4 regions of the Brevibacillus schisleri genome follow, and region 3 is predicted to be linked to each of the others. Evidence: predicted binding sites of a transcription regulator. Region 3 holds the regulator's gene; each other region holds the start of a gene.
What was found. The regulator Rex, encoded in region 3, represses fermentation and respiration genes when NADH is low (regulators of the CRP and FNR family bind a similar motif). The targets are predictions, from matches to a motif close to TTGTGAAATATTTCACAA.
Positions count from the first base shown of each region.

Region 1: the regulator Rex is predicted to act here: its motif matches at 2,834-2,851, upstream of ACUUHJ_RS25465 (nitrate/nitrite transporter).
Region 2: the regulator Rex is predicted to act here: its motif matches at 5,529-5,546, upstream of ACUUHJ_RS10320 (helical membrane plugin domain-containing protein).
Region 4: the regulator Rex is predicted to act here: its motif matches at 5,828-5,845, upstream of ACUUHJ_RS24790 (cytochrome ubiquinol oxidase subunit I).

Region 1 is NZ_JBVNDM010000001.1:5,360,711-5,368,266, reverse strand. It holds gene ACUUHJ_RS25480 (hypothetical protein) at 1-879, shown strand, start outside; gene ACUUHJ_RS25475 (hypothetical protein) at 1,038-1,406, shown strand; gene hcp (hydroxylamine reductase) at 1,476-2,771, opposite strand; gene ACUUHJ_RS25465 (nitrate/nitrite transporter) at 2,917-4,416, shown strand; gene ACUUHJ_RS25460 (Crp/Fnr family transcriptional regulator) at 4,500-5,207, opposite strand; gene ACUUHJ_RS25455 (hypothetical protein) at 5,394-6,434, shown strand; gene ACUUHJ_RS25450 (molybdopterin oxidoreductase family protein) at 6,421-7,556, shown strand, end outside.
Region 2 is NZ_JBVNDM010000001.1:2,075,419-2,082,974, forward strand. It holds gene ACUUHJ_RS10285 (Rne/Rng family ribonuclease) at 63-1,538, shown strand; ribosomal protein L21 leader region at 1,596-1,674, shown strand; gene rplU (50S ribosomal protein L21) at 1,685-1,996, shown strand; gene ACUUHJ_RS10295 (ribosomal-processing cysteine protease Prp) at 2,010-2,360, shown strand; gene rpmA (50S ribosomal protein L27) at 2,368-2,661, shown strand; gene ACUUHJ_RS10305 (sporulation initiation phosphotransferase B) at 2,861-3,445, shown strand; gene obgE (GTPase ObgE) at 3,459-4,736, shown strand; gene ACUUHJ_RS10315 (PilZ domain-containing protein) at 4,745-5,410, shown strand; gene ACUUHJ_RS10320 (helical membrane plugin domain-containing protein) at 5,700-6,155, shown strand; gene ACUUHJ_RS10325 (NAD(P)/FAD-dependent oxidoreductase) at 6,198-7,376, shown strand; gene ACUUHJ_RS10330 (hypothetical protein) at 7,427-7,556, opposite strand, start outside.
Region 3 is NZ_JBVNDM010000001.1:2,746,545-2,754,100, forward strand. It holds gene dinG (ATP-dependent DNA helicase DinG) at 1-689, shown strand, start outside; gene ACUUHJ_RS13715 (ComEC/Rec2 family competence protein) at 731-1,636, shown strand; gene ACUUHJ_RS13720 (redox-sensing transcriptional repressor Rex) at 1,652-2,275, shown strand; gene ACUUHJ_RS13725 (amidohydrolase) at 2,292-3,596, shown strand; gene ACUUHJ_RS13730 (hypothetical protein) at 3,660-3,839, opposite strand; gene ACUUHJ_RS13735 (hypothetical protein) at 3,973-4,665, shown strand; gene ACUUHJ_RS13740 (cell wall elongation regulator TseB-like domain-containing protein) at 4,694-5,173, shown strand; gene ltrA (group II intron reverse transcriptase/maturase) at 5,780-7,042, shown strand; gene ACUUHJ_RS13750 (hypothetical protein) at 7,216-7,556, shown strand, end outside.
Region 4 is NZ_JBVNDM010000001.1:5,227,315-5,234,870, reverse strand. It holds gene ACUUHJ_RS24815 (GNAT family N-acetyltransferase) at 1-864, shown strand, start outside; gene spoIIP (stage II sporulation protein P) at 1,097-2,839, shown strand; gene ACUUHJ_RS24805 (pentapeptide repeat-containing protein) at 2,985-3,851, shown strand; gene ACUUHJ_RS24800 (sigma-70 family RNA polymerase sigma factor) at 4,225-4,809, shown strand; gene ACUUHJ_RS24795 (hypothetical protein) at 4,799-5,533, shown strand; gene ACUUHJ_RS24790 (cytochrome ubiquinol oxidase subunit I) at 5,927-7,342, shown strand; gene cydB (cytochrome d ubiquinol oxidase subunit II) at 7,332-7,556, shown strand, end outside.

The DNA.
Region 1 (7,556 bases), 2.6 Mb from region 3:
TTTGCGGCCCCTGTTGTGATTGACATGCTTACTCGATCACCAATAACTTCTGAACAAGTCAAGCTGGATGAGGCTGGAAAAGCAACACTTGAGAAGCTGTATCGTGCCATTCCTGAAACAAAATCATTTGAGATTATCAATGCAAGCTACCTTGGCGACCCCAATGATTCAACCAAAAAGGTTCAACTAAGCATCGTCTTGCAGGAAAAAGGGGGGACTGGCAAAAAGATTACCCTCCATACAAACGGCAATACGGATGAGATTCAAGACCTGACGCAAGAGAATTGGGAGCCGAAGGAGAAGCCGCTCATTACGTTACCCGATCAGGAAATCAAGGGGAAGGTAGATCAGCTCATTGATAAATTGTATGGCAACATCAAAGATTACGAGGTTGCCATGGAGCAAATGGACAATCCAGATCAAAAAACATTTATCTTGAATTACACCAAGAAGGGATCAGAAGGATTTGAAGGAGGGGGTTACCAAGTATTTGTTCAGGGTAATTCAATTAGTCTTTCTCCGGTAGCTCCTGAACCAAACACGGAAGTAGAAGGCTATTTCTCATTAAATGGTAAGCCGGATTATACTGCTGATAACTTCTTAAACGATGAAAAACTGTTTGCTTTACTAAAAATGAGCCCGACAGAGTTAAAAGAAGAACTAGCAAAAGGAAAAACTGTTGTGGAGATTGCAGCAGCGAAAAATATCCCGAAACAACAAGTAATGGATGTGATTACAAAAACACAGGCAGAAGGACAGCTTCAAGATGGGAAAAATAAAGTAACAATCAGCGATGAGTTACTGAAACAAATGATGAAAGCAGTTGAACCAAAAGTCGTTTGGGTAATTGAACACAAAACGGAAACGGAATGGAAATAGTCTATTGGGAATGGATTGGAAGAAGGGGCGGGAAACCGTCTCTTTTTGCGTCAAAAATAAAGTTGTGCGTCCGCCTACGGGAAGATTCATGATGGCGACGTATACTGTATCGTACATTTTGACTTCAAGCTCAAGTCAATCGAAAGGAGAGGTCGACCGTGGCAATTGGACAGATGACTCGGGTCAGCTTGCCGTACCCCTCTACATGGGAAATTCAAGCGAGCTTCGGTGGAAGACCAACCACGTTAGGCACATTGGTGTTATCCAATGTCTCGAATGGCAGGGTCAGCGGTACCGTTAATTTCCGTGGTACTCCGATTCCCATACAAGGAAGTTGGGATGAGAGATCCAGGCAAATCACGATTGAATCACCTTATGCCAATTTTGTTGGCACCTTTGCTTACAAAGACGAGCCAACCCTTGGGCTGCGACATTATGTATTACGAGGAACGGTTCGAATGAAGCCCCCATCTGTGCGGGCAGGAGAAGTGGGAACATGGACGGCCGCTACGCATTTGCCGCTGTAAGGAAATAGGAGGCACCTTCCTGTTAGAAGAAGGTGCCTCCTTTTGTGATGTGCGGTTACAGGTGACAGCCTATTGAGTGATTCCAAGCATTTGCTTCATATCTTCTTGAGCATCACCAATCAACTGAATATGGAACAAGTCTTGTAATACTTGCAGAACACCGGGCTGAATGAACTCAGGCAATTTTGGGCCAATCCGTATATCTTGTATCCCCAGGCTAAACAGACCGAGCAGGATGGCAACCGCTTTTTGTTCAAACCAGGAAAGAACGATACTTACCGGCAGCTCGTTCACTTCACACTCGAAGGCATCGGCTAATGCAGCCGCAATCGTAATGGTAGAAACCGAGTTATTGCACTGTCCCAAATCGATATATCTTGGGATGTCGGTACCTGGCACGGTGCCGAAATCTACATCGTTAAAACGGAATTTCCCGCAGGAGGTCGTAAGAATGACTGCTTCTGGCGGTAAGGACGTAGCCAATTCACGGTAATACTCGCCACCCTTGCCAGGGGCGTCACAACCAGCGATGACGAAGAAGCGTTTGATCTTTCCTTCCTTGACTGCCTGAATAATTTCAGGGGCGATGCCCAGGACCGTTTTATGATGATAGCCAGTCGTCAATGTCAGTTCCGATTCGATGGAAACCTCAGGAAGAGACAATGCTTTTTCAATGAGCGGCGCAAAATCGTTTTCTTCGATTTTCGTTACATTTTCCAAACCGGTTATATCATACGAAAAGAAACGATCGGCGTAGCTGCCTCGAATAGGCATCACACAGTTTGTTGTAGCCAGGATAGCGCCGGGAAATTTCTCAAACAACTGGCGTTGATCGTACCATGCTTTCCCGATGTTCCCTTTCAAATGAGGATATTTCTTCAGTGCGGGATAGCCATGTGCAGGCAGCATTTCGGAATGCGTATATACATTGATCCCTTTGCCTTCTGTCTGTTTTAACAGCTCTTCGAGAGCAAACAGATTGTGTCCCGTAACAGCGATGCATTTTCCTTCTATTTTATTTTGCGAGACAGTGATTGGCTGTGGCACTCCGAAATGATCCGTATGAGCCCGATCCAAAAGCTCCATGACTTTTATCGCGGCCTTCCCTACTTTCATAGCCATTTGCAAATGTTCATCCAAGTTGAAATTCACATTCGTCAATGTAAAATAAAGAGCTTCCTGTGTAATCCCGTCCACTTCAGGATCGATATATCCCAGTTGTCGAGCATGTGTGGCATATGCTGCAATTCCTTTTAAAGCAAAAATAATGGTATCCTGAATACTCGCAAGATCTTCATTCTTTCCGCAAACACCGATGACCTTACAACCACCTGATGGAGTCTGTTCACATTGATAACAAAACATGTATAATCCACTCCTTCGATTCAAGATTTCGCTTTGATTATAAGCGGATTGCCGGGAAGGAGCTGTGATTAAAATCACAACGAAACCAAACTTTGCCTCTTATCATAGTGGATGAAGAAGATTTCCCAAGTGAGGGGTGTTGTTTATGGTACGAAAATGGCAGTTGCCATTACAGACGTTGAGTCTTACGGTCGGTTTCATGGTATGGGTCATTCTGTCATCGCTCATGCCTTTTATCAAAGAAACCGTACCCATGAGTGCAAGCGAAGTGGCGTGGGTGACAGCGATTCCTGTTCTTCTTGGATCGCTGCTGAGAATCCCAGTTGGATATTGGAGTAACCGATTTGGCGCGAGACTATTATTTAGCATCAGCTTTCTCTTGCTGCTGGCTCCTGTCTTCTATATTAGTCAGGCGACCACGTATACCGATTTGTTAATCGGCGGGCTATTTATAGGGATAGGCGGAGCGGTGTTTTCCGTTGGTGTCACGTCTCTACCTAAATACTATCCGAAAGAGAAGCATGGTTCTGTAAACGGAATCTACGGTATGGGGAATATTGGTACAGCGATCACCACTTTTGCAGCGCCAGTTCTGGCTAAATCGTTTGGATGGGCAACCACTGTACAGATGTTTATGCTATTGCTTGTGGGATTCGCAGTGCTTACCTTCTTTATGGGGGATAAAAATGAACCTAAGGTAGTCACTCCTCTTGGTCAGCAGATAAAGAGTGTCTACAAAAACGAAAAGCTATGGTTAATCAGCTTGTTCTACTTTATTACGTTTGGGTGCTTCGTCGCTTTCACCGTGTATCTCCCGAATTTTTTAGTGAGCCATTTCCAACTGGATAAAGTAGATGCAGGTATGAGAACGGCAGGGTTCATTCTTTTGGCGACACTTGCGAGACCATTGGGGGGCTGGCTTGGAGATAAGTGGAACCCCTTCAAGGCATTGATGATTGTGTTTACCGGGCTCGCCTTGTCTGGTCTTGTCTTATCGTTTTCGCCATCGATTTTGATGTATACAGTAGGGTGCTTGTTGGTAGCGGTATGTGCCGGAATCGGTAACGGTGCTGTGTTCAAGTTGGTGCCGATGTATTTCTCGCGACAAGCGGGGATTGTGAACGGGATCGTATCTGCCATGGGGGGATTAGGAGGATTTTTCCCGCCGTTGATTTTAACGCTGCTGTTTAATCTGACCGGGCATTACGCGATTGGTTTCATGGCGTTATCTCAGTTTGCGCTGGTAAGCTTGGTCTTGGTAATGTGGATGTTTTATCAAGAGAAGCTACAACTTGCCGCCACCATTATGGAAAAGACGGGAGAGGCGATACTGATTACCGATACACGTGGAGTCATTAAAAGTGCGAACCACGCTTTTACGAAAGTGACCGGTTATGAGATGAATGAAGTGATTGGCAAGTCCCCTAATATTTTGAAATCAGGCAGGCAGAATGCCGATTTCTATCAAAAGATGTGGGACTCGATCAAGAAGAATGGCTATTGGCAAGGAGAGATCTGGAATCGCCGGAAGAATGGGGATCAGTATCTGCAATGGTTAACGATTAGCGCGATTCTGGACGATGCAGGTGACGTCGAGTACTATGCTGGCATGTTCAGCGAGCTCGCGGAGCAAAGACATGGATAAAGCAGCTTGAATCACTGATGAAAAAAAGTCTTGGACGGACAAGTCCAGGACTTTTTTTTTGCAGGAAAGGATGTAGACTTTGCTCACATTTGACAAATATCAGGTGGGCAATCATCACAATAAATCGCTTCTTTTAAATAGGCAAGGTCCTTAATCAAGATATGCCCGTGGGGAAGCAGATCGATGGAATCCTGTTTTTTTAGATCGGAAAGCATCCGGTTGACACTTTCTCGTGTCAGACCAATGAATTGTGCCAAATCACGATTGGTAAGGGAAAGGTCGATGAGGATTCCGTCGGGGTGTGGCTTGCCGTACGTGTTACTCATGCGGATGAGCGTTGAATACAAGGCGCCGATTTTGCCATTGAGTAGCAAATCGCGAAATTTGGACTGCATCCGCCTATTCATCAATCCCATCCAACGCAGGAAGTCTACGCAAAATTGGCCGTTTTTGATGAGCATTTTTTCCAACCCTTGTCGCGGGATGATCCATACCTCACCCTCCATCAACATGGTCCCTGTGGAGGTATACGTCAGTTCCTGTTCGAAGAGCCCGGAAACGCCAACTAGCTCTCCTGCACCAAATACTTGCAGTGTTAATTCTTTTCCATCGTTCGTGTTTTTTGTGAGCTTGATTTGGCCCGACGAAATTAAGAATAGCTGATCGGCACTTTCACCATCCAAAAAAAGAACGGCTCCGGGAACGAAATTTTTCCGAGCAGAAAACGTCTCAAGGCTATTCACAAAATCGGAAGAAATCTGCGCGACAAACGTTGTACCATTTCCGGTCATGTGGGTCCCCCTTACAACAAGGATACATAGGTAACTCATTATATCATCATAAATTGATAGTTTGGGAAGAGGAAATCGTCCTGTATGTGGCAGGGGTGTGAGATAAATCACAACCTGGGTTTCGAGCCATTGCTACAATGGTCTCGAGCGAAAGGAAAAAATGAGCAGCAGCAGGGAGGGTGTTGTATGAACTATCTATTTGCTTCCAAGGTGGCGAAGCGTGCTTTTATCATCATTGCTTGCTTGTTCGTCCTAAGTTACGTGGGAACACGTTTTTTCACGCATATTGATTTGGCGCTTTACGGCTATATGGTGGGGACCCTTGTCTTTATCGGAGGTTTCCTTTATCGATTTTCTGCGTGGGCAGATCGCCCGCCAACGAATGTCATTTTGAAAAAGGGGCTACGCCTTCTCTTTCGTAAAAGCACGGCGAATACAGCAGTGGATCATCTGGCCATCTATCGCTTTATTTGGAATCGGGGATGGTACCGCTGGACACAGCACATTTTGCTGGGATGGGGATGCATCCTGGCCGCGTTTGTCACCTTTCCGTTAGTGTTTGGCTGGATGTACTTCACGATGACGGACAATGGCTACTATCAGGTCGTGTTCATGGGTGTGGATGTTCTGACCGTACAAGCGGATGGCTGGATTGCGTTTCTCTTTTACAACGCGTTGAACATTACTGCTTTTATGGTCATCGGTGGAGCAGTCATGGCATTGTATCGCAGATTAAAGAACATGCAGGCACGGGCTGAACAATCCTTTGTCTACGACTTTTTGCCTTTATACCTGCTGCTGTTTATTAGCGTGACAGGCTTGATGTTAACCGCAAGCAACATGTTCTTAGGGGGCTTTGGGCACCCGGTCATATCAGTCACTCATCAATTTGCAGTGATTGTAACATTGATTTATCTGCCATTCGGAAAACTGGCTCACATACCATTCCGTCCCATGAGTGTGTTTGCACGCAATTATCGCGAGCACTATGGCGAGCAGGAAATGAAAAAGTGCAAAGTGTGCAGCAGCGAGTTTGTTTCTGCGGAACAGTCCGCAGATGTAATCAACGTGCTGGGTAAAAACGAAATGGCTTTTCAAATGGAAGAAGGATTCCACTTGGCTGAACTTTGCTTGCCGTGCCGCAGAAAATACCGGATGTTCCGCTTCACAGGAGTTCCTACGCACGAGATCAATGCCAGGGAGGCAAATCAACATGCCAAAGGATAAATTTTTTAAGGTAATTGAAAACAAGATACATCCGAATGAGAAATTGGTCAGCACGCACTGCAGCTACTGCGGTATGCAATGCGGGATGAACCTGCGTGTAGATACAACGACGAACAAGATTATTGGAGTGGAGCCACGATACGATTTCCCTGTTAATCTGGGGAAGATGTGCCCAAAAGGGGTGACGGCTTATCAGCAGGTGAATCATCCGGATCGGATACAGCGGCCGTTGATTCGAACAGATGCTTCATTAAAAGGCACGGCGGAAGGTTTTCGGGAAGCGTCATGGGAAGAAGCGCTTGACTTGATCGTTTCCAAGTTCAAGGAGTTGCAGCACAACTATGGGAAAGATACCTTGTCTGTTTACTCTGGCGTTTCCATGACGAACGAAAAATGCTACCTCACGGGTAAGTTTGCGCGGGTCGCCTTGCAAACTCGCTATATCGACTACAATGGCCGCTTCTGCATGTCCTCCGCCGCGGCAGGATTGAATAGAAGCTTGGGGATTGACCGCGGTTCTACCATTCCCTGGACGGACATTCACCAAACAGACTGCTTGTTTTTGGCCGGATCAAACGCGGCCGAGTGTCACCCAACCAGCATGTTCCGTATTTGGGAAGTGCAAAATCGAGGCGGCTATCTGATCGTAGCCGATCCAAGGGAAACACCTTTGGCACGTCGAGCTGATATCCACCTGGATCTGCGGCCCGGTACAGATTTGGCGTTGGCAAACGGAATCGTTCATCTCCTGATCGAGAATGGGCATATAGATGAAGACTTTATTCGAAATCATACGAATGGTTTTGAAGAAACAAAAGAAGTAGTTGCTACCTTCACACCGGAGTATGTCAGCGAAATAACAGGGGTTTCGGTGGAGAAGATTGTGCGGGCTGCCGACATTTTTGGGAGGGCACCCGATGCGATTGTGATGTTTTGCCGTGGTGTGGAACAGCAGGCGAAAGGAACGGATAACGTATCGGCCTATACGAACATGTCACTCGTCACAGGCAAGATTGGCCGCCCAAAATCAGGGGTAGCAACCCTTACTGGTCAAGGAAACGGTCAAGGGGGGCGGGAACACGGGCAAAAAGCCGATCAATTGCCTGGCTACCGCAAGCTCGA
Region 2 (7,556 bases), 670 kb from region 3:
CCTATGAGCCCGGTTATCCTTCTTTTGGGCAAGGCTTGTACGGGGAATAAGGAGTGAAGGCAGTGAAGCAAGTAGCGATCAGTACACAAGGTGGGAGCATCCGCATCGCATTTATGGAAAACGGGAAATTGCAGGAATGGCGTACACAGGATGTGGGGTCACACGCAAGTGTTGGTGACATTTATCAAGGACGGATCGCAGATGTAAAGCCTGGCATCCAATCCGCTTTTGTTGATATTGGTACAGGTCAAAATGCTTATTTGTATGTAGATGACACGATCGGTGTGGAGCCGGGTAGAACAGCGAAACCCAATATTGCAGAACGCGTTCACGTTGGGCAAAAGATATTGGTTCAAGTGAGTAAAGAGGCGTTGGAAATGAAGGCGCCCAAAATCACAATGCGGATCAGCTTGCAGGGGCGTTACCTGGTGTACCTTCCGACTGAAGAGAGCATTTCACTTTCGCGTAAAATATCTGATGATAACAAACGAAAACGACTGCAACAGGTGATCTCTTCGACAGTAGGGCAAGGGGAAGGCTGTATTTTGCGCACAGAAGCAGCGGAAGCAGAGGAGCAGACACTCATTCGTGAACTGACCTATTTGCGCAATCGTTGGCAGGACATGCGGCGAACAGCGGAAGGACTGCGCTCGACCGGGCGGATTTTTCAGGATGCCGAGTTGATCGAGGTGGCGCTCCGAGATGGCTTGGCGAACGAAATGGATGAGTTGTTAGTAGAAGGTGCGGCGACTCATCAGCAGGTAAAAGCGGCGTTGGCAGCTTTTGCTCCGGAAGTACAAGAGAAGCTTCGCTGGTATCAGGGCAAACAGCCGCTCTTTGACTTCTTGGGTGTCGAGGCGGAGTTGATTCGTGCTCGTGATCGACAGGTGCCGCTTAAGAGTGGAGGGTCCTTGGTCATTGACAGGACAGAAGCGATGACGGTCATCGATGTAAACACCGGTTCATTCACTGGTGCGGGAGGGCAACAGCGGGAGCAGGCAGTAACCGCGACCAATCTGGAGGCAGTAGCTGAAATTGCCCGGCAGCTTCGCTTGCGGGACATCGGTGGCATCGTGATCATTGATTTCATTGACATGAAAGAGCAGGGCAATAAGGAGCGAGTGATCTCGCGATTGAAACAAGAGCTGGCAAAGGACCCTGTGCCTTCGACTGTTCTCGGGATGACTTCGCTCGGATTAGTCGAGATGACGCGAAAAAGAGTTCGTGCGAGCCTGATGGAGCGGTTGACGGAGCCATGTGAGGCATGCGCGGGGCGAGGGAGAGTTTGGCGAGTAGACGAGCTGTTACGGCGCTTGTACGTCGAAGTCACTGCATTGGCAAAGAGCCAAGATGCGGAGGCGATTCTCGTAGACATGCCTCCACGATTGCTGGACATGATAGAGGAGGGGGAAATAGCAGAAGCAATTACATGGCCTGTCCATGTCTATAAGCGGCTTGTCTCTTCTATGAGCCCCGACGAGTTTCGAATTGGATACGTCGGAAATCGGGCAGAGGCGGAGCGTTTACAATCGAAATAACTTGACTGGGCTATTGTAGCTATGATAACCTAATGGTTGTCATGCAGATATGCCTCGTGCATACTGTAACCGCACGAATCAGGTACATAAGCCGTCGCTTGTCGACGCACCTGTAAAGGCGAGTCTGAGTATAGGAGGTGCACACAGTGTACGCAATTATCGAAACCGGTGGAAAGCAATACAAAGTTGAAGAGGGAGCAGTTCTCTTCATCGAGAAATTGGCTGGCAACGAAGGAGACGTTGTTACTTTTGACAAAGTTCTCTTCGTAAGCAAAGACGGCAAAGTTACTGCAGGAGCTCCTACAGTAGCTGGTGCAACGGTAACTGGTAAAGTAGAAAAACACGGTAAATCTGCAAAGATTATCGTGTACAAATACAAAGCCAAGAAAAACTACCGTCGCAAGCAAGGTCACCGTCAACCATTCACCAAAGTTGTGATCGAGAAGATCAACGCTTAATTGGTGACTTGTTATGATTGAAGTGATCGTGAGCCGTGCGCAGCACGGTATCCATGAAATTAGTATTTCCGGACATGCCAATGCGGGTGCCTATGGGGCAGACATCGTTTGTTCTGCTGTATCAGGCATCAGCTTTGGTATATTAAACGCCATCCAACCTTTGACCGGCATCACCCCTGATGTCGCTGTCGCACAAGAAGGCGGTGGGTTCTTGAAGTGGAGTCTTTCTTCTTCGGGGGATGAGACTGCACGCGAGAAACAACAGCTTTTGGCAGAGAGCATGGTCATTGCTCTTTTGTCAGTTGAGGCGAATTACGGTAAATACGTAAAAGTAAATGATCGTAAATGGCAGGGAGGTGTCTGATATGAACATGCTGTTTAACTTGGACCTTCAGTTTTTCGCATCGAAAAAAGGGGTAGGTTCCACAAAGAACGGTCGCGATTCCATTTCCAAACGTCTGGGCGTGAAACGTGGCGACGGGCAATTCGTTACTGCTGGTAACATTCTCGTTCGTCAACGCGGAACTAAGATCTACCCAGGTGCGAACGTAATGAAAGGCGGAGACGACACTCTGTTTGCAACTGCAGATGGTGTTGTTCGTTTCAAGCGTCTGGGCCGTGATCGCAAACAAGTTGTGATCGAGCCAGTTGCTTCCGAAGCGTAATATTTATTAAGAAAAACCCAGCGTATAGCTGGGTTTTCTTTTTGTCCGGCTCTTTTTTAACGAGCAGGAATTTAAAAAATCCGGAGCGCATAAAAACTTCCAGTAAAACGCGGTCGCTCTTCTATGATTTTGCCTCGAAAGAGGTTTTTTTATGGTACAATAGATGGGAAAGATATTCTTATCGACTTGGGTGAATGTGATGGGGGACGAGCGGAGGCTGTTTACGCATCAGACAGACCAACTGCTGACCGTTCTGAACAGGCAGCGGCATGACTGGTTGAACCATGTTCAGGTTCTGCTCGGCTATTTGCATTTGAACCGTACTGAACAAGGAGAGGCCCATTTGAAGCGCATTGCACAGATGGCGATGCAGGAATCGATGGTTGCCCGATTGAATAGCTCCTTGTTGTCCGTCTTCTTCTTGACATTTAACGCACTGAACAACGAATTGCTTTTAGAAGTAGACGTGTGCAATCATGTGGATCTCACGCGAGTAGTCTTGAACGAGCAAGACTTGTTTCAGTTGGTGTCAGAGATATTATGCACAGTGAACGATCATGTAGACCAGAGCGGGTACGAAGCGGCCAGCATGCAAGTAAGCTTGCAGATGGATGAGCGTGGCGTTCATTTTCGTTTTGACCTGGCCGGTGTACTTCGTGCATCCGGAATGGAAGAATTGGAAAAGCTGATACGTAAAAGCGAACAGAGTACGGTGGAAGTCACCGAGTGGATACATACGGAAGAGGAATGGGTCCTGAAATTGGTGGTTCCATTCGCGGAATGAAAGAGGTGACACCATGTTTGTCGATCAGGTAAAAGTATATGTAAAAGGCGGGGACGGTGGTAACGGAGCCGTCTCCTTTCGCCGGGAGAAGTACGTACCGCTGGGTGGTCCAGCGGGTGGAGATGGTGGTCAAGGTGGAGATGTCGTATTTGTCGTGGATGAAGGTCTGCGTACACTGGTAGATTTCCGTTATCAACGACATTTCAAAGCACCACGCGGAGAGCATGGCCGCAACAAATCTCAGCACGGAGCAGGCGCGGAAGATATGGTCGTGCGCGTGCCACCGGGAACAACTGTCATTGATGATGATACCAAAGAAGTGATTGCCGATCTTGTGGAGCAAGGTCAACGTGCTGTAATCGCAAAAGGTGGACGTGGTGGACGAGGCAATAATCGTTTTGCCAACTCTTCGAATCCAGCCCCACACATCTCGGAGAATGGAGAGCCAGGTCAAGAGCGTTATATTGTCATGGAGCTCAAGCTGATTGCAGATGTGGGCTTGGTTGGTTATCCGAGTGTAGGGAAATCCACGTTGCTGTCCAGTGTAACAGCGGCGAAGCCAAAAATTGCTGCGTACCACTTTACGACGCTGACACCGAATCTGGGTGTTGTGGACTTGGGGGAGCGGAGCTTTGTAATGGCCGACCTGCCAGGATTGATTGAAGGCGCGCATGAAGGTGTGGGTCTTGGTCACCAATTCCTGCGTCACGTAGAGCGTACACGCTTGATCGTCCATGTGATTGACATGGCAGCAGTAGATGGACGCGACCCATACGAGGACTATTTGCAAATCAACCGAGAGCTGACGCTGTATAACCTGAAGCTCGAAGATCGTCCGCAAATTGTAGTCGCGAACAAAATGGAACTGCCAGAAGCAGAGGAAAACCTGCGTATTTTCAAGGAAAAGGCTCCAGATGTCAAGGTGTACGAGATCTCCGCTGCAACTAGTAAAGGCGTACAAGAATTGATGTATGCGATCGGGGATACCTTGGCGGCGATTCCGGACAAGCCTGCTGTCGAAGAAGTTGCGGAAGTGGAAGAGCGCGTAGTGTTCCGAGCAGAAAAAGAACCAGACGCATTCGAGATTACGCGTGATAACGACGTATTTGTCGTCAGCGGGGAGAAGATCGAGAAGCTCGTACGCATGACGAATCTGAACAGCTATGATGCAGCCCAGCGTTTTGCGAGACAAATGCGTAGCATGGGTGTAGATGATGCTCTGCGCAAGCTGGGAGCAAAAGACGGGGATACCGTTCGGATCGGCAAATTAGAGTTTGACTTTGTGGAGTGACAAAAACCATGATTGATATCCCATCACTGAACCCATTTATGGGGGATAAACGACTCCAACGCGGTGCATCGCTACCGCTAATCATCTCCAAGCAGGTGCAGACACCTGTCCAAGTTTTGGTTGAACATGCAAAGGGCAATTATCTCGTAGTTTCCTATGAGATGAAGCCTGAAACGAAAGCAGAGCTGCTCGGAACAACTGTACGCATTCGTTGGGAAACAGATGCGGCAGTGAACACCATTGATTTGGAAGTAGTTTCGGAGCAAACGATTTGGCCGATCAAGCTTTTAGGGATGATTCCGATTAGTGTAGGGGTAGAAATTACCCAAAAGCGCAAGCAGGATCCTATTTCCCCAGATCTCGGTATTTCTGTTCCTTACAAGGTGATGGGAGCTAGACCGATCGAAGAAAAAGGCGAGGCAGTGTTGTTGAAATTCTCTCCTACCCGTCTTGTTTTGGGAACAGACGGTTATGTGTCAAAGGGCGATTTTCTCCATTTGTCTTTCAAGATACCGAAGCAAGCGCAGGAGATCGTCATGATGGCGAAAATCGTGGAAAAAACGTTCCAAGACAACCAAACAATCATTGAATTAATCTTTACGGATATCAATGAAAAGCACCATGATCTCATCAAAGATTACTATAAAAAGCTCTTAACTACCGCTTCTTCCTAAGGAAGCGGTTTTTTTCCTTTGATGTTCCCGTGAAGAAGGTATATAGTAGAGTACATAGAGTTCTCAATCGAGCCTGTTCACTTCATGATTTGTTGTGTGCGCTTTCCTGAATAAATATTTGTGAAATCATTCACTTTTTATTATAAGAATCCGTTGTTTGCTTTACTTTGTGAAAAATGTTACATGCAATTTTTTACCGGATTTTCAGGGAGAATAGCGGCCGTTACTCGTATGAACAGGCATCGAGAATGAAAGGCCTCTATTCCAAAGCAAAGGAGGACGTTTTTTTATGTCTCAAACAACTACGCAACAAGCTCAAGCTGCTGCTGAAGTAGCAAGCACTGCTACTCTGGCACCAGCACAGCAACAAGATGTACTCGATCAGTTGATGAAACCAGAAATTCAAGAGTCACTGAACATATTGGTGGCGAACCTGCCTAAATTGGCAGAACTGACAACTCTTTTGACCAAAACCTATGATTTGGTACAAACGGTAGCAAATGATCATGTATTGATCGACGACATCAAAGGCGGAATGGAAGAGTTCGTAAAACCGATCTCTGATAAAGCAAAAGGTATTGCGCAAGCAGCCATTGAAGCCAATGACCGTGTACATGTAGAAGAGTCTACGATCGGTTTGTTCGGTATTCTCAAAATGCTCAAGGATCCGCAAGTACAAAAAACATTGCGTTTCGCACAAGCATTCCTGGAAGTAACTGCAGAACGTCAACAACAAAAACGATAGTTTTTTTATTATGGAATGGAAGACAAGGACGGAGGATTGGGCATGGCGAAGCATATTCTGATTCTAGGCGGCGGTTATGGCGGTTTGCTCAGCGCATTGACTGCACGTAAATACATGACGGCTGAAGAAGCGTCGATCACGGTAGTAAACCGTTTTCCTACTCACCAAATCATTACGGAACTGCACCGCTTGGCAGTAGGAAACCTGTCTGAACAAAACGTGGCGCTCCCTCTGGAAAGATTGCTGCGTGGCAAAGAGATTAACCTTGTAGTAGACACGGTAGAAAACATTGGTCTCGAGTCCCAACGCGTAACATTGGCGAGCGGCGAGTCCATCAAATACGATGCTTTGGTCATTGCGTTGGGAAGTGAAACCGCATTCTTTGGAATCCCAGGTCTGCAAGAGTACAGCTTTACACTGAAGTCTGTAGAAGAAGCAAATCGTCTGCGTGCACACCTCGAAGAGCGCGTGATTGAATACAAGACGAGCAAAAATAAAGCAGATGCTACCTTCGTTGTAGGCGGTGGCGGTCTGACAGGTATCGAGCTGGTTGGGGAATTCGCTGATATGTTGCCAAATCTGTGCCATAAGCACGGTGTAGACTTTGCAGACGTTTCCATCTACTGCGTAGAAGCAGGTCCATCCATTTTGGCTGGTTTTGCTCCTGACCTGGTTGAGCGTGCGAAAACAAGCTTGGAAAAACGCGGCGTTCAGTTCCTGACAGGCGTACCTGTAACGGAAATGAAAGAAACCACAGTTTGCCTGAAGGATGGCGGTACCATTGAAACCAAAACAATGGTATGGACAGGTGGCGTACAAGGTAATCGCGTAGTAGCTGAGTGCGGCGTGGAAGTAAACCGCGGACGTGCAACTGTTACAGAATTCCTGCAATCCACTTCTCACCCTGATGTATTCCTTGCAGGTGACAGTGCGGTCGTAATGGGGCCAGAAGGTCGTCCATTCCCTCCAACTGCGCAACTGGCATGGCAAATGGGCGAAGTAGTAGGTTACAACCTTTTCGCACACTTCAACGGCACCAAAATGGATACCTTCAAGCCGGTATTCTCCGGAACATTGGGTAGCCTGGGCCGTAAAGACGCGATCGGTACAATTGGTGCAAGCCAACTGAAGCTGAAAGGTCTGCCTGCAACCTTGATGAAAGAAGCGAGTAACGTTCGCTACTTGACTCATATCAACGGTCTGTCGTCTTTGGCATACTAATCGAATCAGGAAAACCCGGGATCATGATGTCCCGGGTTTTTTGTGCTTGTTTATCCGTTTCCGCTCGGATCTTCAATCACGTTTGGGGATTGTGCCATCTTTTTGCCCCGCATGTCATTGCCAAACTGTTCGAGACTGCTTGGCTTACCCGCTGGGTGATTGTTACGGCGCTCCGATTTA
Region 3 (7,556 bases):
CGTTTCATTATGAAGAGCAGGGACTGCTGTTGATTCCATCAGATTTTCCGGCACCAGGTAAAGAGAGTGACCACACGTATTTGGAGGCGGTCATACAAGGGTGCGTGGATGTCGTACTGGCTTCGAAAGGAAGGACGCTGATCCTGTTTACCTCCCATTCGATGCTTCGCCTTGTTTATCAAGCGATGAAGGAGCGGCTAGCGGAGGCTCCAGAACCGTATACGTTATTCGGTCACGGGATTGATAGCAACAACCGGAGCAAGCTGGTGCGACTGTTCCGAAGCATGGAGAGAAGTGTTCTGCTTGGGACGAGCAGCTTCTGGGAAGGTGTCGATATCCAGGGGGAATGGCTGAGCAGTTTGGTCATTGTTCGACTTCCGTTTGCTCCGCCGAATCACCCTGTCTATCAAGGAAGGGCAGAGCTTTTGAAGGCAGAAGGAAAAAATGCCTTTATGTCGTTGTCTCTTCCACAAGCCGTTCTGCAATTTAAGCAAGGGGTGGGACGATTAATTCGCCATCACTTGGATCGAGGGGTCGTGATCGTTCTCGACACGCGTGTGGTTGAGGCGAGATATGGACGCTCATTCCTTCAATCTTTGCCGCCATTTCAAATCGAAAGCGGTCCATGGCCAACACTGCGAGAGCGCATAGAGCCATTCCTTAGTATGCAATCCCTGTCAGATTCATAAAATGAAGCAATAGTCTCATAGGGATTAAGGTGATAAAATAAATGTTATGGAAAAAAGCGTGGCGTTGGTGGATGGTAGTTCTTAGTGCGATTTTCCTTAGCGCATGCTCGATTGATAGCCATTTGTATTTGGAAGAAGCAGCAGTGAAGATAGATGACCCATTTGAAACGGAGACAGAACAGGAATTTTCGGGTCTCATTGTCACCTACTTGGCACTTCCACATGGTGAGAGTACGCTTTTGAGAATGCCAGGCGGCAAAACGATGCTGATTGATACGGGTACGGCAGAAGATTGGCCCGTTTTATCAGCGCGCTTGGCAGAGCTCAAGATCACACGGCTCGACTATGTAGTGTTGACAAATGATCAGCTTGAGCATATGGGAGGCTACGCTTCATTGAGCCAACAAGTGCTTATAGATGCCGTCATTTTACCCAAGCTGATCGCGCCATCCATTCGCCATGTCGTGCTGCTTCGCTCCAACCAAAAGCAGATGGAAGCAGAGCAAGGACAAGTACTTACCTTAGACCAAGAAATCTCCATGGAAGTGTTGCTCCCGGATGAACCGTTATTTTTATCGCCCCAGAATAATTCTCTCGTTTTTCGATTGACGCATGGCCAACTGCGATTTTTATTTATGAGTGCCGTGAATGAAAAAGCAGAAGAGCGACTGTTGGAACGGCAAAATGACAGATTGAAGGCGGAAGTGCTAAAGGTAGCTGGTCAGGGGAGCAATCAAGGCTCTTCGCAACCGTTTCTGACGCAGGTCGATCCCCAGGTCGCCATTATTCAGACAGGCCGATCCCGGGATCAAATGAAAGACGGTCAGACGGAAGTCATGGAGCGCCTGGGAGAGTCATGGGCCGAGACATACGTTACCAGCCACGACGGTTCCATTACCATTTTATCGAATGGAAAAGAATATCGGATTTTGAAGCAAAAGAATTAGGGGGGAAGACCGAACGTGGCAAAACACGAAAAGATTTCGGAAGCGGTCGTCCGTCGTTTGCCGATTTATCTGCGTTACCTCAGTTATTTGCAGCAAGTTGAGGTGACCACCGTTTCCTCCCAACAGATGGGCAAGAATCTCGATGTGAATCCTGCCCAAATCAGAAAAGATCTTGCAGCTTTTGGTGATTTTGGAAAAAAGGGAATCGGCTATGATGTCGATTATCTGGTGGAAAAAATACGCGAAATTCTAAAGCTAACAGATGAAATTCGTGTCGCTTTAGTCGGAGCTGGGCATTTGGGCCATGCCATTAGTAACTACAACGCTTATTTGAAAGATAACATGCGGATTGCGGCCATCTTTGACAATAATCCAGAGAAGCAGGGCAAAAAAGTCGCAGGTATACCGATTCAGCCTTTATCAGAGCTGGAAGAGACAATCGTAAACAAGCAAATCAAGCTGGCGATTATTACGGTACCGGCACCTGCAGCGCAATCCGTATGTGATCAGTTGACTCAAGCGGGTATCAAGGGGATCTTGAATTTTGCCCCTACGACGATTCGCGCAGGAAAAGATGTTCGCATTCACTATGCGGACGTGACGTCCAACCTGCAAAGCCTGGCCTACTACTTGACATAAGAATGGAGTGTATACTATGAAAAAGACGATCCTCATTCACGCAACAGTCATTACCGTTAACGATACGAATGAAGTCATTTACGATGGTGCCGTAGCATTCGAAGGTAACAAGATTACGTATGTGGGCCCAACTCCTGAGGACCTATCAGAAGCAGGATACGATGAGGTTATCGATCAAAAAGGAGACTACATACTGCCTGGTTTAATCAACACGCATGGACATGCTGGTATGTCCCTCCTACGCGGTTATGCAGATGATTTGCCGCTGCAACAATGGCTGGAAGACAAAATGTGGCCATTGGAGGCGCAATTCACGGGAGATACAGTAAAATGGGGTACTCAACTGTCGCTTATTGAGATGATTCGTACGGGAACCACTACGTTTGTGGATATGTATGATCATATGGATGTTGTGGCAAAGGAAGTCGATGCAGCTGGAATGCGTGCCCGCCTTTGCCGAGGGATGATCGGCTTGTGCTCCGAAGAAGAACGTCAAACAAAGCTGAAAGACGCGACTCTTTTTGCAAAAGAATGGCATAATCAGGCAGACGGACGTATTACCGTCATGATGGCACCGCATGCGCCGTACACCTGCTCGCCAGAATTTATTACCCAAATTATCGAAAAAGCCGATGAGTTGTCCTTGCCGCTTCATATCCATATGTCTGAAACCGCTTGGGAAGTCGGTCAAAACGAGAAGGACTACGGACTGCGTCCAGTCGCTCATTTGGAAAAGCTGGGCATGTTCAATCGCCCAACACTCGTCGCGCACGCTGTTCACCTTACGGATGAAGAAATCGACATTTTGGCAAAATACAACGTGAGAGTTTCTCATAATGTCGTGAGCAACCTGAAGCTGGCAAGCGGTGTTGCGCCTGTTCCGAAAATGTTGGCAAAAGGCGTAAGCGTATCGCTGGGTACGGACAGCTCGGCAAGCAACAACAATTTGAATTTGTTTGAGGAATTGAAGCTCGCTGCGATCCTACACAAAGGTGTAAATAACGATCCAGTAGCGGTTCCAGCAGAGGAAGCACTTCGCATGGCTACTCGTTATGGCGCAGAAGGGGTGTTCCAGGAAGAAACACTCGGAAGCATTGAAGTAGGCAAGCAAGCTGACTTGATCGTGATGGATAGCCATCAAGCTCATTTCCACCCAGCACACCAACCGATTTCACACGTGGTGTACGCGGCAAATGGACGAGATGTGAAAGATACAATTGTAGCGGGTAAATTCTTAATGCGTAATCATAAGTTGTTGACCATCGATGAGGAGCGCGCGATTTACGAAGCAAACCGCGTATTCCAAACGTTAAAACGGTAAAAGGCTCCTGTCAGGTGGGGGACAGGAGTAAGGCAGTGCAGGTGTAGGTAGGGGAATTGGATACTAAGACGTTCCGTTGTTCATTTTTGCCACAGCTTTTGTCAGGAGATGATGGCGAAAATGAAGAGTGGGTGTGTGCGACCATTGACGCAAGGGAGACGACAATCCTGCCCAGGAGACGCGGTATTCCTGTAGCAGAAACCCAAGTATGTCAGGAGATGTGGTTTGTTGCGAAGATGTCACGCGCTCACCTCCTCGGGGTGTATGTGTAGTATGACCGCCCAACCTTAAGCTATGATTAGCAACTTTTCCGTGTCGTTCTAAAACCTTCCCGTATAGCATAGGCTAGAGACAAAAATGGGACAGGGGGGACGACATGTACATCCGGCCCAAAATGCTGTGGTGGCTCATTCCAATCCTACTCGGTCTATTTCTCCTCGGGATTGTATTGGGAACAGTAAGTCGATCTGCCAATACAGATACTGCGCCTGCGGTCAGACAAACAACAGGGACGAAGCAGACGAAGACGGTAGCGGAGCTTTTGGAGCAGATCACGAAGGACGAGGAACGCTCATTTCTCGTATACATGCAGAATCAGACCTTGCATGGGCGATATCAAAATGAGCAATTTCAGCTCGCAGGAGAAATCGGTGGCCACCAGCTTGAAATAGCCAGAAAAGATGGGCAGCCAGTATCGGTGCGAATGGATGGCCAGGTACAGGATCATGCCGCTCTGCCGTATGCGATGTTCACCCCGTATGAGCACGCAGTATTGCTCAAGGGAGTTTTGCAATCGGTCAGCCCTGAACGCCTTGAAGATACTGCAGGGCAAGGATGGAGTGGATACCGGATAGCGGTCCCACCTGAGGAAGTCTCTTCGTTATTATCAATGTGGTTAGGTCCATCCTTCCCTCTTCAGGATTTGACTCCGAGTATAACGAACGGAATGAAAGTCAATTACCAACTATGGTACGATTCAACTACGGGGCAGCTTCGCCAACTGGAGCTAGATTTGCAAATACAAACGGCAGTTGGAGTGAAGAGAGAACAGCTTCGATTCCGATTGTAATGTCAGCCACGTAAAGGAGTTACTTGCTGTGTTAGTACGAATTATCCTATCAATCGTAGCCGTCATTTTACTTACGGGAGCTGGGTTCGCCTATCACCTGACGGCTTCTGTAGCAGGAGAGCGCAATCAATTTGAGGAAACCGTTCGTCAGTGGGTCCAGGATCGCACGACAATCACGGAGATTGAAACCATTGATGAATATCGAGGCAAGGAGAGCTACGCTGTCGTCATTGGGAAAAATAAGGCGGGGACACAAGTTGTCGCTTGGATGACCGATCAAAAAGTTAGCTTCGATCGAATGGATCTTGCTGTTCCAAAAAAGAATGTAGAAGAGGCGGTTTACAAGTCCTTCCCGCAATCGGAGATCACTCATTTGGTTCCTGGTCTCGAAAACGATAAGAAATTTTGGGAAGTCACTGTCAAAGACAAAGACGGTCGTTTTCATTACATTCACTATGATCTATTCACTGGCGTTCTGTTAACCTCATACGTGCTCTCGCCAAGCTAAGACGCTGGCATCACGAAAGGCCTTTTCCTTATGGGAGAAGGCCTGTTTGGCAGTGCGCCCAGCATGGGCGATAACTCTAGGGTGTAAGTCCCGAACGGGGGTTGGCTGTACCAACCGTTAGCTCAAGGCAAGGGTGTCTACCGTGAGGTGGAATCTGGAGGAAGCCGGCGGCAAAGTCCCGACCTGAGGTACACGAATCCAATTTGAGGCTGTTGTATTCGGGCGAGTCTGCTGAACAAGACGAAGCCCTATACAGCCAAGGAATACAGCAGTAAACTTGGGCAGGTACATGGGATGAAAGTTATCGTTCTTACCTGGGGAGGTCTGCATGAAGTGCCTTCAAATGTTGGTAACCGTCTCCGTAAGGAGTCGCTGAACATGCAGAAGTCAGCAGAAGCCATAGTACCCAAGTATAGGACGCTTGAACGGGGAAGGGCTGAACATTAAGTCAACACATCCGCTAATCACTTTCGTGATCAAACTGTGAAGCAGAATTCCGTAAGGAACTACTCTTGGAGAATAAGGGTGAAGCCCTGAGGGTACAAGAGAGGGCTGAGTATTGACCGACAAGACTAGAAGGATGCGTGCGAAGGAAAGGGTATCGTCATGGAGTTGTTGGAGAAAGTCCTATCACGGGAAAATCTATTAGTGGCGCTCGAAAGAGTGGAAAGAAACAAAGGATCGGCGGGAATCGACAGTGTTTCAACCGAACAACTGCGCGATTATATCCGTGAACACTGGTTAACCATTAAAGAACAGATTATGAAAGGAACCTATAAACCTTCCCCTGTCCGCAGAGTCGAAATCCCGAAAACTGACGGAGGGGTAAGGTTATTAGGTATTCCTACCGTGATAGATCGCTTAATCCAACAAGCCATTCTCCAAGTTCTTACTCCCATATTCGATCCCCACTTTTCAGAATCCAGTTTCGGATTCCGACCGAATCGCAGTGCGCATGACGCTATGAGACAAGCACAATCTTATATTTCCGAAGGATATCGCTTTGTCGTAGATATGGACTTAGAGAAATTCTTCGACCGGGTAAATCACGATATTTTAATGAGTCGGGTTGCCCGAAAAGTAAAAGACAAAGCTTTGTTGAAACTTATTCGCGCATACTTACAAGCAGGCATCATGATCAATGGAGTCTGCCTCTCGGCAGTAGAAGGCACACCACAAGGTGGCCCGCTTAGTCCGTTATTGGCGAACATCCTGCTTGACGACTTGGATAAAGAGCTGGAAAAGAGAGGACATCGCTTTTGTAGATACGCAGACGATAGCAACATCTACGTGAAAACAAAGCGGGCGGGAGAACGGGTAAAAGAGAGTATCCAAAACTACTTGGAGAAGGTACTTAAGCTAAAAGTAAATGAGCAGAAAAGTGCAGTGGATCGACCTTGGAAACGTAAGTTCCTCGGTTTCAGTTTCACTAACGCAAAGCAAGCAAGGATTCGGCTTCATCCAAAATCACTTCTGAAGTTGAAAGAGAAAATCCGCTTCATCACAAATCCGGTATGGAGCATCTCTATGGATGAAAGGATTCGGAAGCTAAACCAGTATCTCATGGGATGGGTTGGATATTTCGCCCTTGCAGATGCAAAGAAAATTCTACAATCCATCGAAGAATGGATACGGCGTAGACTCCGACTTTGCTTGTGGTCTCAGTGGAAGCGAATAAAAACCCGATATCGAGAACTTCGTTCTCTGGGTTTATCACACGTCCAAGCAATAGAAATTGCAAACACCCGAAAGGGTGCGTGGCGTTCCACAAAGACTCCTCAAATACACAAAGCCCTCGGAGTTGCATACTGGCAACAACAAGGGCTGAAAAGTTTAGTACAACGATATTCTGTTCTTCGTCAAGCTTGATGAACCGCCGTATACCGGACGGTACGTACGGTGGTGTGAGAGGACGGGAGTTAGTCACTCCCTCCTACTCGATTTCCATCCAACATCTGTATAAGAAAATGATATACTCGTGTGATATACTGGGGACGTTGCAGAGAGAGAAAACGAGAACGATATTTATGGGGGGAGTAGCCGTGCAGATGAAAAAGAGCGCAATTGGATTATCTTTGGTGGCAACCTTGGCACTCCTGTTCGGAGGATGGTTCTTGTATCAAAAGATGGAGATTGAGGAGCCAATCCGTGCAGAAATTGGACAAATGCAGTCCGCAACATTGGGCAATTTGGAAATCAACAAAGATAAAATTCAAATAGATGTAACTGTTACAAAACCAGACGCATTTCCAGCAGAATATCGGAATCTGCTAACGGAGACAAAAAAGATCGCAGGGGAAAAAGAAGTGGTCATTGACATCGACAATCAGTCGACAACGATGCACGATATTTGGCAGAGTGGTCAATTTGTGTTTACCGAAGC
Region 4 (7,556 bases), 2.5 Mb from region 3:
AACAGAGACTTCTTTCAAAACTTCACAGGGAAGAGAGAAGAGGCGTTTTACACGCTGGAAGGACAAATCGACAGGATCAAGAGCGCGATGGCATTAAAAGAAGAAGACAGAGGATATGCTTTTGTCATCGCAAAAAAAGGACAGGATGAAATCATTGGGGAAGTCATCCTTTCAGAGGTCGTAAGAGTTAATCTGCAAAGCTGCTGGATCGGCTACTTCCTGGACAAAGAGCATAATGGAAAAGGCTACATGACGGAAGCCGTAAAGCTCGTCGTTGACTATGCCTTCGATACATTAGGTCTTCACCGTTTGGAAGCAGGAGTGATGCCGCATAATATAGGCTCAATCAAGGTGCTGCTAAAAGCTGGTTTCCACAAGGAAGGGATTGCCAAGAAGAACGTGAAAATTAATGGACGGTGGGAAGATCATCAAACACTAGCAATCGTCAAAGAAGAACAAACCGACCAGGTGAAGCCCAAGGTTCAGCGCAAAAATCCTGGTACAGTGGCTCCACCTATGGGACCCTATACACATCTGACGGTCGTTCCAAAAGGAGCCGATTTGCTCATACTTTCTGGGCAAGTAGGAATGGACCTTCACGGAGAGTTGCCGACAAACATGAAAGAACAAGTAGAAAACACGCTACAGAACATACTGCGCAATTTTGAAAGTGAGTCCGTTACTGCGGACCATATCATCAAAATCAATATATGGGCAACCGAGCAAATGGATTGGAAGCATTTTAATCAAGTGTGGGAGAAGTTCCACGGAGGAACACCGCCAGCGATGACTATGTCTTACATCCCGTCATTGGCAGTCCCTTCGCTCAAAGTGGAGATAGAAGCTTGGGCAGCGAAATGGTAGAAAGGAAATAGAGGAGAAAGAAAAGGGTGAGGCTTTTTGCTTCATCCTTTTTTCTGTAACTTTTTTCTAGCAAATACGTCACTATTTTCAGGAGATAGAAAGATCGTGACGTTATTGCTGTTTTGAGAGCAAAAGATGTCAAAACATGAAGGAATATGTGGACGAATCGAGAAGTTCTTTCTATTAGCGGATTTTCCAAAAAATAAGAGAAAAACAGAGGGGAACGAGGAACTTGCTTTTACGAGTAAATGTCAGCTTGCTAGCTGTTTTCTTCCTGATTTTGCTGATGCCTCTGTCCATTGCGCGAGCGGCCACCCATGTAGAAGTGGCGGTCGATCAGTTAAATATTCGAAGTGAGCCAGGTACGACTACCCAGATCGTTGCAACACTCAAAAAAGCGACGCGGTTGCCAATCACCAAACAGCAAAAAGATTGGACCCAGGTAAAGCTGCCGAACGGCAATACCGGATGGATCAATAATAAGTATGTGAAAATGATAGAAGTTCCACAGATCAAATATGTCAAAAGCAATGTGGACATGCTGAATGTTCGGGCAGAACCAAATGCAACTGCACAAATTTTGCAGATCATCGACAAAAACGGTGTGTTTTTGCAAATGAGAAAGCAAGGGGAATGGGCACAAATTAAGCTGTCGGATCAAAAGAACGGCTGGGTGAAAGCTAGTTTCTTGACGGAGACAACAGCACCACCACCACCAAAACCACCCCAGGTACCAGCACAAATCCCAGACCCGACAACAATTCCGGCACCATCGCCTCCCCCTCCTGTACTCCCATCCAATACAGGGAGTGGAATTGGGCAAGGGACAATCGTATTAACCGAAGGCTATGAAGTTTATGCACAGCCAGATATTCTTGGTACCGTCATTGGTGAAATCCATGGCGGGATGACAATCAATCATTACGGATATGCAAATGGCTGGTACACCATCAACTTTAACGGGACCTATGCCTATATCTTCAAACCAATGGAACAGACTGGGGTCGTTCAGCCACCGTCGAGTCCAACACCGGGGGCACCAGCGACTTTGCCAACAACACCGCCTCCCTCTGTACAAGAACTACAGATTCGCGTCAAAAATCCTGATTCCAACATCCGCAACGGTCCCACAACCGAGCATGCCATTATCGGAACTGTTCAACCCGGACAAGTATTCCCGGTGGTGCAAACCGTAGGAGACTGGTACCTCATCAGGCTGGCAGACAATTCGACCGCCTACATCGCGGGGTGGATCGTAGATAAGATTCAACCAGCGGGTACTCTGCCACCGACAGGAGCAACGTACGAGTACAACAGTGGGATGATTGGAAACGAGAAAGTGTATATCTATCACACCCATAATCGTGAGTCATGGCGAAATGTTGCACGGAACCAACAAGGGAGCTCGGTAGATGATCCCGAGATTAACATCACGCTTGTTGGAAAAAGGCTGGGCGAGCTGTTGCAAGCAAGAGGTATTTCGGCAATGGCGAGCCAGGACGATTTCGCTCAGAGATTGAGGGAACAAAATAAAAGCTACTCGATGTCTTATACCGAGTCGTACAAGGCGGTAGCGGCAGCGGCTGCAACCAGTCCACACTTGCAGTACATATTCGATATTCATCGGGACAGTGATGAGCCACGCAGCAAGGTAGCGATCACGATCAATGGCAAAACCTATTCCCGGATGCTGTTTGTAATCGGAACAGCGAACCCGAACCATCAGGCGAACAAAAAGCTGGCAGAAGAGCTGAACGCCCGTCTGGAGGCCTCTTATCCCGGTTTGTCGCGGGGGATTATCCTGAAAGGTTCAAATCAAGGGAACGGTGTGTACAATCAGTCCATTTCCGAGGGAGCCCTGCTTTTGGAATTCGGTGGTACAAACAACACCTTGGAAGAAGGCTATAATACAGCAGAAGCCTTTGCCGAAGTCTTTGGGAATTACCTGATCGAATCTCAAATCGCATTCAAATAAACGGTATTGAGCGTTTATTTGAAGACCGCAAGCGGTCACATTCTGTTTTATGAAAAACATCGAGATGTTTTTCACAAGTTCAAGTAGCACGATTCTTTTCGCCAAACGCGAGAGAATCGTGTTTTTTTCCAGGAGGATCATTACTATGGCTACACATCAAGAACACATCCATTCGACTAACAATAACAGTCGCGGTCATCTTCAAGGTGACTGTGAAAGCTGCTTTGGCTTGTGCTGTGTGGCATTGCCTTTTGCTGCTTCCTCTGACTTTGCCAACAATAAAGACGCAGGCAAGCCCTGTAGTAACTTACAGGCAGACTTCCGGTGTGGTGTTCACACAAAGCTGAGAGACATCGGCTTTCGCGGTTGTACGGTCTACGATTGTTTTGGAGCGGGTCAAAAGGTGTCTCAAGTCACTTATGGGGGCCAAGATTGGCGTAAAGAACCCGGATTAGCGAAGCAAATGTACGAAGTATTTCCGATCGTGTGGCAGCTTCATGAGCTGCTCTGGTATATGACGGAGGCGATGACCAAGAAAGCTGCCCAGTCCCTCCATCCAGCGTTGCAGGAAGCTTTGGAGGAGACACAGCGCCTGACAGATCAAAGTCCCGAGGCCATCCTGAAGCTGGACGTCGCTCTTCATCGAGCAAAAGTTAATGAACTATTGCTGCGGACAAGTGAACTGGTACGCAAGGACGCTGTTGCCAAGTACAAAGGGGGCAAGCAAGGAAAGTCTTACGGTCGAGGCGCTGACCTCATCGGTGCCAAGCTCAAAGGCGCTGATTTACGAGGAGCCCAATTGCGCGGTGCTTATTTGATTGCTGCTGATCTGAGAGGAGCAGATTTGCGGGGAGCTGACCTCATTGGTGCTGATTTTCGCGATACAGACGTGAGCGGAGCGAACTTGACGGAGACGTTGTTTCTCACGCAGGTTCAGCTCAACGCGGCGAAGGGCGATGCAAGCACCAAGCTGCCACCATCGTTCACGCGTCCACCGCACTGGGCTAAATAATCAACCAAAAGCAGGATGTCATTCGTTTCGTTGACAGCCTGCTTTTTTTCCGTCATTTGTTTACCTCCAAGATCAGATGCATTTTACGAGTGTGGATTTGAATGCAGGCCGATTATTTCTATTGTTTCGACTACCGCTACTCTTTTCGGGCCCGACTTTCTCCCGCCTTCATTTTCCGAGTAAAATCGATACTTCACCCGAAAATCAGCGGGGTGTCTCCTTACTTCTTCATAGGGTATCCACACGTTAATTCCTCCGATCTTTGAAAAACGTTGTTAATACATTTCTACTTTTGCCGTATTAACTATCGTGAGGCTCACAACCAAACAAATTGCGCAATTTGTTTATTCCATCCAGAAGGGAGGGGAAGTAGTTGGAGATTGCCCCAGTGAACACAGGCATCTGCCAAACAGAAGAACACGAAAAGCAAGCAGAAGGCATGTCGACCGAAACTTTTGCCCACATTTATGGGGCGTACTATAAGCGCGTTTACAAATATATTTGCTATCGTATCAATAATCACTACACAGCGGAAGAAATATGCAGTCATGTGTTTGAAATGGTGATTTCAAAATATAGTAGCTTCTCACCGGATAAATCAAACTTTGAGGTCTGGTTGTTTGCGATCGCTAGAAACGCAGTGACAGATTACTTCCGCTCACAGAAAAAAAGAATGAGCTTTTCATTGGATTCGATTCTGAATCTGGTCTTGCCGAAGTCGTCACCGGAGGACATCGTGATCCGCGATGACAATCATCAAGCCTTATTTCAAGCGCTGGCGAAGCTGAGTGACAAGGAACGCAATATTATCGCCATGAAATATGCGGCTGGTCTTAAAAACGCAGAAATCGCAGAACTGCTTGGTGTGAGTGGTTCAAATATTGGCGTCGTGCTCTACAGATGCTTGAAAAAGCTGCAAATGGAATTGCAAAAAGGGGGCTTCCGTTATGAAGAGTAAGCATAATCTCGACGATTTTCGTGAACTCACCGACTTGCTTACTGATCTGGAATTAGATGACGCCACTCCAAAAGTCAACATATACAATCGGTTAAAATTCAAATTGGAATCAGGAAACATACAACTACATGAAAAGGACGGGATTTATATGAAAATGAATAAATGGAAAGCCGCCACAGTTAGTGCTGTTGCTGTTGTTTGCCTTTTAGGTGCATTCTCGACTACGTCGTTGGCCCAAGGAATGCTCCAGACGATCTTGGCACGCTTTCAGGTCGGGAACATGGAAATTACCCAATACGATAAAGAGCTGCCTTCTACACAGTCCAATACCCAAGGAAGCAATACACCTATAGAACTAAAGGAACACCCACAGATGACATTGGAAGAAGCACGCGCAGCTAGCAAAATGGACTTTCCCGCACCGACATGGATGCCAGAGCATTATTCCTATTACAACACCCTCATTCAAGCCGAGGGTATGGTAGAAGTTCAGTATGAAAAAGAGGGAGAGTTTATTTCCTTCTTGATTTCAAAGGGTGGCGAAAACGGCATCAGCACGACAGAGGGTGTCAAGATCGAAACCATTGGCGGGAAAAAGGTATATTTCGCTAACGGAATCGTGATTTGGGAGCATGAAGGATTTACGGTTGAGTTGTACCATCAGAAGGACCTTGATACTGCGACTCTTGGCAACATCATCAAATCCTTCACTGTCAAAAAATAAGCAGTTGTTACTTAACCACGTACCGAGGCACGCCGACTTCGATTGCTTTTCGAGGTCGGTGATCGTCTGGGTATTCCACTCAAGATGGGCCTAGTACAGGGCCCATTTTTCTATGTGCCGTCACAGAGTGTTAAAAATCATGTAACGAATCGGACACCCTCTAGGGTCAAAAGTCCTGCTACAATGACACATGACCGGAGATATACTGGCTAAATCAAAAAACTCTCTCACGAAGATGAATGCGAAAAGGGGGTTACAGGAGAGAGAATCAGTTGTGATTTTTTTCACATATATTTGTGATATTTTTCACAAAGTTGTCATGTATGCCGGTTTCCCCACAGATATAATTCTGGTACACAAAGGCCAAAACGCGAATAGAAAGGGATCTTGTACATGGACATAGTGGATTTGGGACGACTTCAATTTGCGATAACAACTATCTTTCATTTTGTTTTTGTGCCGATTTCCATTGGGCTGTCTTTATTGGTAGCCATTATGGAAACGATGTATGTAGTAAAAAAGAATGATTTGTACAAAAAGATGGCCAAGTTTTGGGGGACCTTTTTGCTCATCAATTTTGCTGTCGGGATTGTGACAGGAATTATGCAGGAGTTCCAATTTGGGATGAACTGGTCTGATTTCTCACGATTCGTCGGTGATGTATTTGGGACACCACTAGCGATTGAGGCCCTCTTAGCATTTTTCCTCGAATCGACTTTTATTGGACTATGGGTGTTTGGTTGGGATCGTTTGTCCAAAGGTGTGCATCTCGCCTGTATTTGGCTCGTATCCATCGGAACGATTCTTTCGGCTCTTTGGATTCTGGCAGCCAACTCGTTCATGCAGCAGCCAGTTGGCTTCGCTATCAATAACGGACGTGCAGAGATGGTCGATTTCTTTGCTCTTCTTACCAATGGACAATTACTATATGAATTCCCGCATACCGTATTTGCGGCAATTGCGACAGGTGCCTTCCTGATAGCAGGTATCAGTGCTTGGAAGCTGTTGAAAAAACAAGATGTTCCATTCTTTGTGCAATCTTTCAAAATTGCGATCGTGGTCGCATTGATTTCCTCGCTTGCTATTGCTCAATTCGGTCATGGTCAGGCACAGTATTTGGTTGCTACCCAACCGATGAAAATGGCAGCGAGTGAAGGGCTGTGGAAAACAAGCGCTGACCCAGCTCCTTGGACGGTTTTTGCAACGATTGATCCAGAAAAACAAGAAAACGGCTTTGAAATAAAAATTCCTTACTTGCTGAGCGTCCTGACTTACAACTCACTTTCAGGTTCTGTACCGGGCATGTTGGAATTGCAGGCAGAGTATGAGAAAACCTACGGTCCAGGAAACTACATACCACCAGTTCGGACGACCTTCTGGAGCTTCCGCATCATGGTAGCGGGCGGTAGTGCCATGATTTTACTGGCTTTGTACGGGGCATATCTCGCTTTACGCAAAAAGCTGGAACAGCCAAATAAGCGATTCATGCAGCTGATGGTTGCGGGTATCTCGTTGCCATTCATCGCAAACTCAGCGGGATGGATCATGACGGAGGTAGGTCGTCAGCCATGGACGGTATTCGGGCTGTTGCGTGTTGAAGATTCGGTTTCTCCAAGCATTAGCACAGGAGCGGTATGGTTCTCTCTCATCGCCTTCACAACGATTTATCTCATCCTGCTGTGCCTCTTGGCTTATCTGTTTGCTCGTGTGGCCAAAAAAGGACCGGAATTGGATGGTCATGAGGAAGTAGAGGATTTGCAGCTTCAGGATCCATTTGATCGTGTAAGGAGTGAACGTTATGGAGCTTAATGAACTGTGGTTCCTGCTCATTGCCGTACTGTTTACCGGATTTTTCTTTCTCGAAGGCTTCGACTTTGGGGTCGGCATGGCGACGCGCCTGCTGTCACGAAATGATTTGCAAACCCGGGTTCTGATCAATACGATTGGCCCGTTCTGGGATGCCAATGAAGTGTGGCTGATTACAGCCGCTGGTGCGATGTTCGCAGCGTTTCCAGAGTGGTAT